One region of the Azospirillum brasilense genome, then DNA from elsewhere that is predicted to be linked to it. Evidence: riboswitches for the same ligand, from Rfam matches in the RefSeq annotation. Region 1 holds a riboswitch; each other region holds the start of a gene.
What was found. A riboswitch is a leader RNA that binds a small molecule or an ion and turns the genes downstream of it on or off. The one in region 1 is predicted to bind cobalamin.

Region 1 (3,337 bases):
GCGTCGCGGTCCAGGCCCGTCTCGCCGATCACCACCAGACGGCTGCGGCGCGGCTCGTCGGGCTTCCAGAAGCGGTCGAAATGGGTCTGGATGCGCGTTCCCACGCCCTGCACCAGAAGGCGCATCGGCTTGCCCGGTACGTCGATGAAGCCCTTCAGGCGCAGCACGCCATGGGCGGCGGCGACCCGCTCCAGCGTCTTCGCCAGCGCCGCCGGGTCGGGCTGCGGGCCGAGCTCCACGACGAAGCTGGTGAAGTCGTCGTGGTCGTGGCCTTCCTCCTCGTCATGGTGGCTGGGGCGGTTGGCGAGGTCGTCCTCGGCCCCGGCCCCGACGCCCAGCAGAACCACCGGATCGACCTTGCCGTTGCTGGCGCGCAGGATCTTGGCCTCGCGCCCCGTGCCACCTTCGGCCATGGCGGCGCGGATCAGGTCCTCGACCTTCGCCAGAGCGGCGGCCTCGACCAGATCGGTCTTGTTCACCACGATCAGGTCGGCGCAGAGGAGCTGGTCTTCGAACACCTCCTCCACCGGGGTCTCGTGGTCGAGCTGCCCGGCCTCGGCGGCCTGGGCGGCCAGCGCCGCCGGATCGGGGGCGAAGCGGCCTTCCGCGGCGGCGGCGGCGTCGACCACCGCGACCACCCCGTCCACCGTCACCCGCGTCTTGATCGCCGGCCAGTGGAAGGCCTGGACGAGCGGCTTCGGCAGGGCGAGGCCGCTCGTCTCGATGATGATGTGTTCCGGCGGCTGCGGGCGGGACAGCAGCTTCTCGATGGCCGGGACGAAGTCGTCGGCGACGGTGCAGCACAGGCAGCCGTTCGCCAGCTCGATCACGTCGTCCTCGCTGCAAGTGGGATCGCCGCAGGCGCGCAGGATCTCGCCGTCGATGCCGACATCGCCGAATTCGTTGATGATCAGCGCCAGACGGCGCCCGCCGGCCTGCTCCAGCAGGCTGCGGATCAGCGTCGTCTTCCCGGCGCCGAGAAAGCCGGTGATGACGGTGGCCGGGGTCTTCCCGGCGGTCAGCGGGCCGGTGTTCATCGGCCGTCTCCTGAAAATTGAAATAGGGGATGGGGTGGGCCGGTCCGCCGGTCAGCGGAGCGGGCGCCCGGCGGCCGGGGACGGAGCGGCGGCCTGGAGCGGCCATGCGGACGGACTGAGGACGGCGCGAGGCGTCATGATCTGGCTTCCCTGTCTCCGCCACACCCGGCGGATTGGATGAGTGTCGGTCCGGCGGCAGGTTTCCTGGCTCGCGGGTCGTCGCCGCGCCTCCCGCCTTCCCGGCCTGTCGGCCCGTGGCATTTCCGGAGGCGGACTCGCCGCACACAGTTGCGGGGGCAGCCGCGGCCTTGGACCCCATCCGGGTCCGCACCGCATTCCCTATTATCCCCGCGCCTTCACGGCGGACGGGGCACCGTCGGAGGCGCAGAATTGCAGGCGGACCCCCGATTTGCAAGCGGCCATTTGGTGCCCGGAAACCGCGCCGCCGAACCCGGAACGCTCCGTCCATCCCGCCGTTGGTGTGTCGGAAGATCGGTACAGTCTGTCTGGAAAGCTGACACTCCAGACCGCGTGCGATGCCCATCGCCGCCTTTCGCGAATTCAACGATATCAACGGATTAACGAATTTTCCCGCAATTGGCATGTTCTGTGCTTATATCAGCCTAACCAAAAACGCGGACCGGCAGACGACGCGGACGAACAGGGAGGGAAAAGCGGCACCCATGGCCGACGACATCATTCTGGAAGCGCGCGGACTCTCGAAGGAGTTCAAGGGCTTCATCGCGGTGAAGGAGGTGAACCTCCAGGTTCGCCGCGGCACCATCCACGCGCTGATCGGCCCCAACGGCGCCGGCAAGAGCACGGTCTTCAACCTGCTGACCAAGTTCCTGACGCCGACGCGCGGCCAGATCCTCTACAAGGGGCGCGACATCACCGCCATGAAGCCCGCCGACGTGGCGATGCTCGGCATGGTGCGCTCCTTCCAGATCTCCGCCGTCTTCCCGCATCTCAGCGTGCTGGAGAACGTCCGCGTCGCTCTGCAGCGGCCGCGCGGCACCAGCTTCCATTTCTGGAAGCCGGAGGCCAGCCTGTACGACCTGCACGCCCGCGCCGAGGAGCTGATCGAAGCGGTGAACCTGACCCCCTGGGCCGGCCACACCGCCGCCGAGCTGCCCTACGGCCGCAAGCGGGCGCTGGAGATCGCCACCACGCTGGCGCTCGACCCGGAGGTGATGCTGCTCGACGAGCCGCTGGCCGGCATGGGCCACGAGGACATCGAAGGCACCGCCGCGCTGATCAAGCGCGTGTCGGCCGACCGCACCATCCTGATGGTGGAGCACAACCTGTCGGTCGTCGCCCACCTGTCGGACACCATCACCGTGCTCCGCCGCGGCGAGATCCTGGCGGAAGGGCCGTACGACGTCGTATCGCGCAACCCGCAGGTCATGGAAGCCTACATGGGTACGGGTGAGGTGGGCCATGCCTGACGGCGCGACCGTGAAGACCGCGATGCTGGAGATCCGCGACCTCCAGGCCTTCTACGGCGAGAGCCACGTGCTGCACGGCGTCAACATCGACGTGCGGCAGGGCGAGGTGGTGACGCTGCTGGGCCGCAACGGCGCCGGCAAGACGACCACCATGCGCTCGATCATGGGCATCGTCGGCAAGCGCAACGGCTCGATCCGCTTCCAGGGCAAGGAGCTGATCGGCATGGCGCAGCACAAGATCCCCCGCCTCGGCATCGGCTACGTGCCGGAGGAGCGCGGCATCTTCTCCTCGCTCAGCGTGGACGAGAACCTGATGCTGCCGCCGGTGGTGAAGTCCGGCGGCATGACCGTGCCGCAGATCTACGAGCTGTTCCCCAACCTGCAGGGCCGCGGCACCACCCAGGGCACGCGCCTGTCGGGCGGCGAGCAGCAGATGCTGGCCATCGCGCGCATCCTGCGCACCGGCGCCGACCTGATCCTGCTCGACGAACCGACCGAGGGGCTGGCCCCCGTCATCATCGAGCAGATCGGCGTGGCGGTGCGCAAGCTGAAGCAGCGCGGCTTCACCATCGTGCTGGTGGAGCAGAATTTCCGCTTCGCCGCGACCATCGCCGACCGCCATTACGTGATGGAGGAAGGCCATGTCGTGGACATGATCCCCAACGACCAGCTCGCCCAGAACATGGACAAGCTCCACACCTATCTGGGTGTCTGACCAAATCACCCCCTCTGCCGAAAACACTCAAAACAAAGCCAATCGAAGGGAGTTCGAAATGCTCAAGACGTTGCTTTGCGGGACCGCACTGCTGGCGCTGACCGCCGGGGCCGCGCACGCCCAGGTCTCCAACAACG
Region 2 (3,337 bases), 470 kb from region 1:
GCGCCGACCACCACCAGAACCAGCGACAGGCCGTACTTCAGGTAATGGAAACGGTGGATGATCGAGGCCAGCGCGAAGTAGAGCGCGCGCAGGCCGAGGATCGCGAAGACGTTGGAGGTCCAGACGATGAACGGGTCGGTGGTCACCGAGAAGACCGCCGGGATGGAGTCGACGGCGAAGACCAGATCGGTGAACTCGATCAGGATCAGCACGAGGAACAGCGGCGTCATCATCCGCACGCCGTCGCGCATCACGAAGAAGTTCTGCCCCTCGTAGCCGTCGGTCATGCGGAAGCGGGAGCGGACGAACTTGACGATCCGGTTGTTCTCCATATCCGGCTCGTCGTCCACCGACATCAGCATCTTGATGCCGCTGAAGATCAGGAAGGCGCCGAAGATGTAGATGATCCAGTGGAATTCCTGGATCAGCGCCGTGCCCGCCACGATCAGCACGCCGCGCATCACCAGCGCCCCCAGGATGCCCCAGAACAGCACCCGGTGCTGGTACTGCGGCGGCACCGCGAAATGGGTGAAGATCAGCGCGATGACGAAGATGTTGTCGACGCTCAGGCTGTATTCGATCAGGTAGCCGGTCAGGAACTCCAGCCCCTTCTGCGACCCTTGGAAATGAAAGACGCCGGCCGCGAAGATCATCGCCAGAGTGGAATAAGCCGCGCAGCGCATCAGCGCCTCACGGCCGGAAATCACATGGGATTTCTTGGAAAATACACCAAGATCAAAGGCCAAAAGCACGGCAACGAAGACGGCGAAGCCGGCCCACATTAAAACGATCTGGTCCATGGAACTGTCCCTTGCTTCATGCACTCCGCTCCCGCAAGCGGAGACTTCGATCGTCACATGAGCAGTCCGACATCACCGGTGCGCCACGGCGGGACGCATCGGCCAGAGGGGCCCGGACTGGAAACGAGGCCGCGGGTCTGCGGCCAACGCAAAGACGCGCGCAACGGCTCGGCCGCGGCGCGTCGGAACACCCGCCTCCATCATTCGTCGTGGAGGCGTGGCGGTCAGTCAGGATGTTGGTTCGCTGCGGTCCATGTCGATGTCTCCCAAAGGCCCGTCGGGTGCCATCGTCCGGCGGTGGACCTTGTGGGGAGCAGGACCCATGGGAAATGTCGGGGCCAGCTTCCGCAAGGCCGCGCCAAGGCGACGGCTCTATGGGAAGTCCGACATCACAGCGCCGGGCGACGCTGCCAGAGGGGCCCGGACCTCAACCGTCATGTAGTCAGGCCCTCTCCCGGCGACAAGAGGGGGGCGCGTCCTTTCCGGATCGTGGTCGGTGCGATGGCCGCAGGCAACGACACCAGCCGGTTGATCGCCCATGGGTTGCCGGCGTTCCGGTCCGGGAGCCGGCTTTGCGAATTCCGTGTCGCCCATGGATGATTCCGAACCGGTGGGTTGTTCGTAGCGATTGACGGTAATTCACGGCAGGACACCCACAATGATGCGGCGTTCCATTCTGCTCGGCTGCCTGCTGGCAGCCGGATTGGCCGGTTGCGGCCCGCGTTTCGAGACGGTCGCAAGCTATTTTCCACCCGTCAGCGAGGCGGGAAAGCTCTGTGTCGCCCAGTGCAAGCAGGCGCAGACGATCTGCCAATCCGCGAAGGAGCTGGCCGTTCAGACCTGCCGGGCCGAGGCGACGACCCGCGCCCAGGGCGAATATCAGGCCTATCTCCGTTCCTTGCCCAAGGATGCGGACAAGAAAAAGATCAAGACATTCAGCGATTTCGACCGGAACCCCAGCTGCTACAGCAATCTCACCTGCTCCTCCGATTACAATGATTGCTATAAATCCTGTGGCGGCCGGATCGAAGCGCAGACCTATTGCGTGGGCAATTGCAAGGAGATGGTGCCGCCCATGCCGGATGGGTCCGCGGTCGGGCCGAGAACCACGCTCTGACACAGGCTGGACGAAAGGAACGGATTGCGGCTTGACCGGAGCCGCTCCGTCCGCGTAGCGTCGCACCCGACGGTTGCCCGAAAGGGCTGAAAATGGGAACACGGTGCGGACTCCGCGGCAAAACGCCGTGCGAAGGTCCAACGCCGGGGCTGCCCCCGCAACTGTAAGCGGCGAGTCGTCCATCGGAATGCCACTGGGATCGCGATCCTGGGAAGGCGATGGGCCGACGATAACCCGCGAGCCAGGAGACCTGCCGTCAGTCGTGGTCACACGCGAACACGTTCGGGCGGGGTGCACCGAAGGTCGTCGAACCGGGACTCCGTTCGTGGAGCGTCCGGTGGGACTTCGTTCGCGGTGACGTGCCACCGGCGTCCCGCCCGAGGTCTCAATGAGTGTCCGCATTCCCCGCCTTCACCGGACGGCGTCCTTCGCCGCCCTTCTGGGAAGCCTTGCCTTCTCCACCTCGGCCTTCGCCGATTCCACCACCATCACGACGCTTCCGCCGGTCTCGGTGACCGCCAACCGCGTCCCCACCGCCGCCGAGGAAACCGGCAGCGCCCTGACCATCATCACCCATGAGGAGCTGGAGCAGCGCCAGACCCGTCTGCTGTCCGACGCGCTGCGCGCGGTGCCCGGCGTCGCCGTCAACCGCACCGGCCCGATGGGCACCCTGACCCAGCTCCGCATCCGCGGGTCCGAGGGCAACCAGACGCTCGTCCTGATCGACGGGATCGAGGTGAACGATCCCGCCGCCGGTTCCGAATACGATTTCGCCAATCTGCTGGCCGGCGATGTTGAGCGCGTCGAGGTGCTGCGCGGCCCGCAGAGCGCGCTCTACGGCTCCGACGCGGTCGGCGGCGTCATCAACATCGTGACCCGCCGCGGCGCCGGCGCCCCCCGGTTCCGCGCCGCCGTCGAGGGCGGGTCCTTCGGCACCGCCGCCGGGCGGGCCTCCTTCGGCACCGGGACCGACCGCTACGATCTGTTCCTCAGCGGCCAGGGCGTCACCAGCGACGGCGTGTCGGTCGCCGACAAGCGGCTCGGCAACCCGGAGAAGGACGGCTACCGCAACGGCACGCTGACCGGAAACGCCGCCGTCCGGCCGACCGAGCGCAGCGAGATCGCGGTGACCGGCCGCTACACCCGCTTCCGCACCGACACCGACGGCTTCATCGGCGGGCGCGGCGCCGTCGATGACGGGACCAGCACCGCCGGAGAGCAGTATTTCGGGCGGCTCCAGGGCAAGATCGCCCTTCTCGACGGGAAGTGGGAGCACATCGTCGGCCTGACCCATGGCCGCCAGCAGCGCGACTACCGCGACGACGCCAAGACGGTGACCAGCCGCTACGACGGGCGCAAGACCAAGGCCGACTACCAGACCAACCTTACGCTGAGCAGCGGCCCCGCCGACCATGTGCTG
Region 3 (3,337 bases), on a different replicon from region 1:
CGGACGTCCCGTCACGGAGGAGGAGGTGATGCGCCTGCTGCTGCGGGAGCGCCGCGCCCGCGGGCTCCGTGAGGCGGCGGGAACGGTTCCGGTCGCGCCGGTGAGGAAACCGGCGGCCGCCCCCTCCCGATTCCGGCTGGGACGCTGGCGGAGCGTGGCGATGGGCTTGGCCCGCTCGGCGTCCGCCGGTTCGGCGGGAAAGGCCCGCTTGTAGGAAACGGGCGGCGCTCCCCACGCCGGTAACCGAGTGAGTACGCCCATTGCCCTGTTGAGTGAGTTGGGAGGCGCACAGAGGCTGTCGCTGCCCCGCTGTTCGGCACGAAACACAACATTGGGAGGTCTCATGTCCGTTCGCCTGGATCGCCGCCAACTGCTGTCCGCCGGAGCCGCCGCGCTGGTGCTGGCCGTGGCGCCGCGTTTCGTTCTGGCCCAAACACCGGGTGGCAAGGGCTTCACTCTGCCGCCGCTGCCCTACGCGCCCGCCGCGCTGGAACCGCACATCGACGCGACGACCATGAGCGTGCACCACGGCAAGCACCATCAGGCCTACGTCGACAACCTCAACAAGGCGCTCGCCAACCATGGCGACCTGCAGGCGATGCCGCTGGCCGACCTGCTGAAGCGGGTTCCGGAGCTGCCGGAAAGCATCCGCACCGCGGTGCGCAACAACGGCGGCGGTCACGCGAATCACAGCATGTTCTGGAGCATCATGGGGCCGAACGCCGGCGGCGCCCCGGACGGCGAGGTGGGGACGGCCATCACGCGCGACTTCGGCGGCTTCGACGAGTTCAAGACGCGCTTCAACACGGCGGGCGCCGGGCAGTTCGGCAGCGGCTGGGTCTTCGTCACCGCCGATCCCTCGTCGGGCAAGCTCGCCATCGCCGCCCGCCCGAACCAGGATTCGCCGGCCATGGAGGGCGTGCCCGTGCTGATGGGCAACGACGTGTGGGAGCACGCCTATTACCTGAAGTATCAGAACCGGCGCGCCGACTATCTGGCGGCCTGGTGGAACGTGGTCGACTGGGGGGCGGTGAACCGCCGCTACGCGGCGATCCGCAAGGGCGAACTGGTGATCTGAACGGAAAAGGGCGGCGGGGATGTCCCCGCCGCCCTTCCTGCGAACCGTCCGGTCCAGGGGGCCGGTCAGGCGCCCTGATGCAGGCGGATGTTGAACAGCGGGCCCTGGCTCTGGCGGCGCAGCGCCTTGGCGATGGCCAGCACGGCGAGGTCGGCCAGCGGCTCGACGATGATGACGGTCATGTAGGCGGCGCCGAAGGAGGCGACCTCCGTCATGGTCTCGGCGGTGAAGCCGTGGCCGTAGAAGGCCCAGAAGGCCACCCAGGCGACGATGCCGCCCTGGTAGGCGGTGGAAAGGGCCAGCGCCTGCGAATACTTCAGGTCGACATAGGGCGTGGCGTCGGGAACGATCCGCTTCGCCAGCAGGCTGATGCCCCACAGCGGGACCAGCAGCGTGGTGACGTTCATGCCGTACTGCGGCAGGTCGAAGGGCGCGAAGAACAGGCCCTGGATCAGCAGGCCGGCGGCGAGGCCGATGGAGGCCGCACCGGCGCCGAACAGCAGGAGCAGCGTCGAACCGAGGATCAGGTGAACCTCCGACACGCCCACGGGGTGGTGCGGGAACACCTCGAAGAAGCTGAAGACCAGCGCGGTGGCGATCAGGCTGCGCAGCACCAGCGGTGCGATCCCGCCGTTGTTGCGGACGTCGTCGCGCGCCAGCTTGCCGGCCATCGCGAAGCCGCCGGCGGCCGTCGCGTAGCTGAGAGCGATCTTGGCGCCGTCCACGACGCCGGGTTCGATGTGCATGCTCTATGCCCTTTCCGAGTCTGCCATGCGTTGGGAGGGGCGTCGTTGCTGGCAGGCACCGGCATCGCAACCCCCTTGGTCCCCTTGGCTGGGCGCACCGGGGGGACGGCTTGCGGAGGACGGGCGGCCGTCGGGCCGGACATCGGCAAGCGACCACCGGGGCACCCCGCCCGAGGACGTACGTTCGGTCACGGCAGGTCTCCTGGCTTGCGGGTCAAGGCGGCATCGTCCGGCCTTCCCGGCGCCCGTTCCCGCAGGCGGCGCCAGTGACACGGAAAGGACGAGGCCGCTCACCGCTCACAGTTGCGGGGGCAGCGCCGGATTTGCCGTGTCTCCCCCTTCGGGGCGGCTCACCGGCTTCCCTCTTAGCCCCGCGACCGGAGGGCGCGGGGAACCATAACCGGCGCCAGGGTAGGGGCGGGGTCCCCCGCCGTCAAGAGGGGGATGGCGACCCGAGGGGGGAGCCGCACGGCTTCCTTGACACCGCTCCCGTGGAACCGACAAGGTCCGGCGGACTGCGCGAGGCCGGATCAACGGGCGAAGGACGGGGTTGCGGGCATGCTACCGGTTCACTTCCTGACCATCGTGCTGAACGGCGATCCCTTCATCCGCTATCACCTGGAGGTGTTCCGCCAACTGCCCTTCCCCTGGCACTGGCACGTCGTGGAGGGGGTGGCGGAGCAGGTCCGCGACTCCTCCTGGTGCGCGCAGCGGGGCGGGCGCGTCCCGCAGGACCGTCACCGCGACGGGCGCAGCAGCGACGGCACCTCGGAATATCTCGACCGCATCGCCGCGGAGGAGCCCGGGCGGGTGTCGGTCTACCGCAAGCCGCCCGGCATGTTCTGGCAGGGCAAGGTGGAGATGGTCACCGCGCCGCTGGCCGCCATGACCGAGGACTGCCTGCTCTGGCAGGTCGATGCCGACGAGCTGTGGACAGCGGAGCAGATCATCCGGGCGCGCCGGATGTTCCTCGACTCGCCGTCGCGCACGGCGGCGCTGTACCTTTGTCATTTCTTCGTCGGCCCGTCCCTGGTCCTCGACCGGCTGGACCAGTACGGCAATTACCGCGCCTACGAATGGCTGCGCACCTGGCGCTATCGGCCGGGCGATTATTGGCAGTCGCACGTCCCGCCCCGGCTGATGCGCCCGCAACCCGATGGGTCCGAGGTCGAGCTTGGCGCGGCCAACCCCTTCCTGCATGAGGAAACGGCGGTGGGCGGGCTGGTCTTCCAGCATTTCGCCTACGCGACACGGGAGCAGGTCGCGTTCAAGGAAATCTATTACGGCTACGACGGCGCGGTCGAGCGGTGGGACGCCCTGCAGACGGCGGGTCGAGCGATCGGCCGCGGCACCCTTCCGCTGCGCGATTTCTTCCCCTGGGTGACCGACGCGGCGACCGTCGCCCGCGCCGAGCATGCCCTGGTGGAGCCGCTGGCGCGCCCGGACGCCGACGGAGCCTGGGGCTTCGTCCCGCCGGCGCGGGGCGCCTCCACCGCCCCGGCGGTGGCGCTGC

Region 2: another riboswitch for cobalamin. It lies ahead of D3869_RS20360 (TonB-dependent receptor plug domain-containing protein); the one in region 1 lies ahead of cobW (cobalamin biosynthesis protein CobW).
Region 3: another riboswitch for cobalamin. It lies ahead of D3869_RS26600 (energy-coupling factor ABC transporter permease); the one in region 1 lies ahead of cobW (cobalamin biosynthesis protein CobW).

Annotation. Positions count from the first base shown of each region.
Region 1 covers NZ_CP032346.1:925,368-928,704, reverse strand. The annotation lists gene cobW (cobalamin biosynthesis protein CobW) at 1-1,037, opposite strand, end outside; cobalamin riboswitch at 1,215-1,430, opposite strand; gene D3869_RS18300 (ABC transporter ATP-binding protein) at 1,721-2,485, shown strand; gene D3869_RS18295 (ABC transporter ATP-binding protein) at 2,478-3,200, shown strand; gene D3869_RS18290 (ABC transporter substrate-binding protein) at 3,259-3,337, shown strand, end outside.
Region 2 covers NZ_CP032346.1:1,392,332-1,395,668, reverse strand. The annotation lists gene D3869_RS20370 (TerC family protein) at 1-800, opposite strand, end outside; gene D3869_RS20365 (hypothetical protein) at 1,459-1,917, shown strand; cobalamin riboswitch at 1,971-2,189, shown strand; gene D3869_RS20360 (TonB-dependent receptor plug domain-containing protein) at 2,306-3,337, shown strand, end outside.
Region 3 covers NZ_CP032348.1:153,056-156,392, forward strand. The annotation lists gene D3869_RS26590 (hypothetical protein) at 1-214, shown strand, start outside; gene D3869_RS26595 (superoxide dismutase) at 344-1,078, shown strand; gene D3869_RS26600 (energy-coupling factor ABC transporter permease) at 1,144-1,824, opposite strand; cobalamin riboswitch at 2,000-2,238, opposite strand; gene D3869_RS26605 (glycosyltransferase family 9 protein) at 2,383-3,337, shown strand, end outside.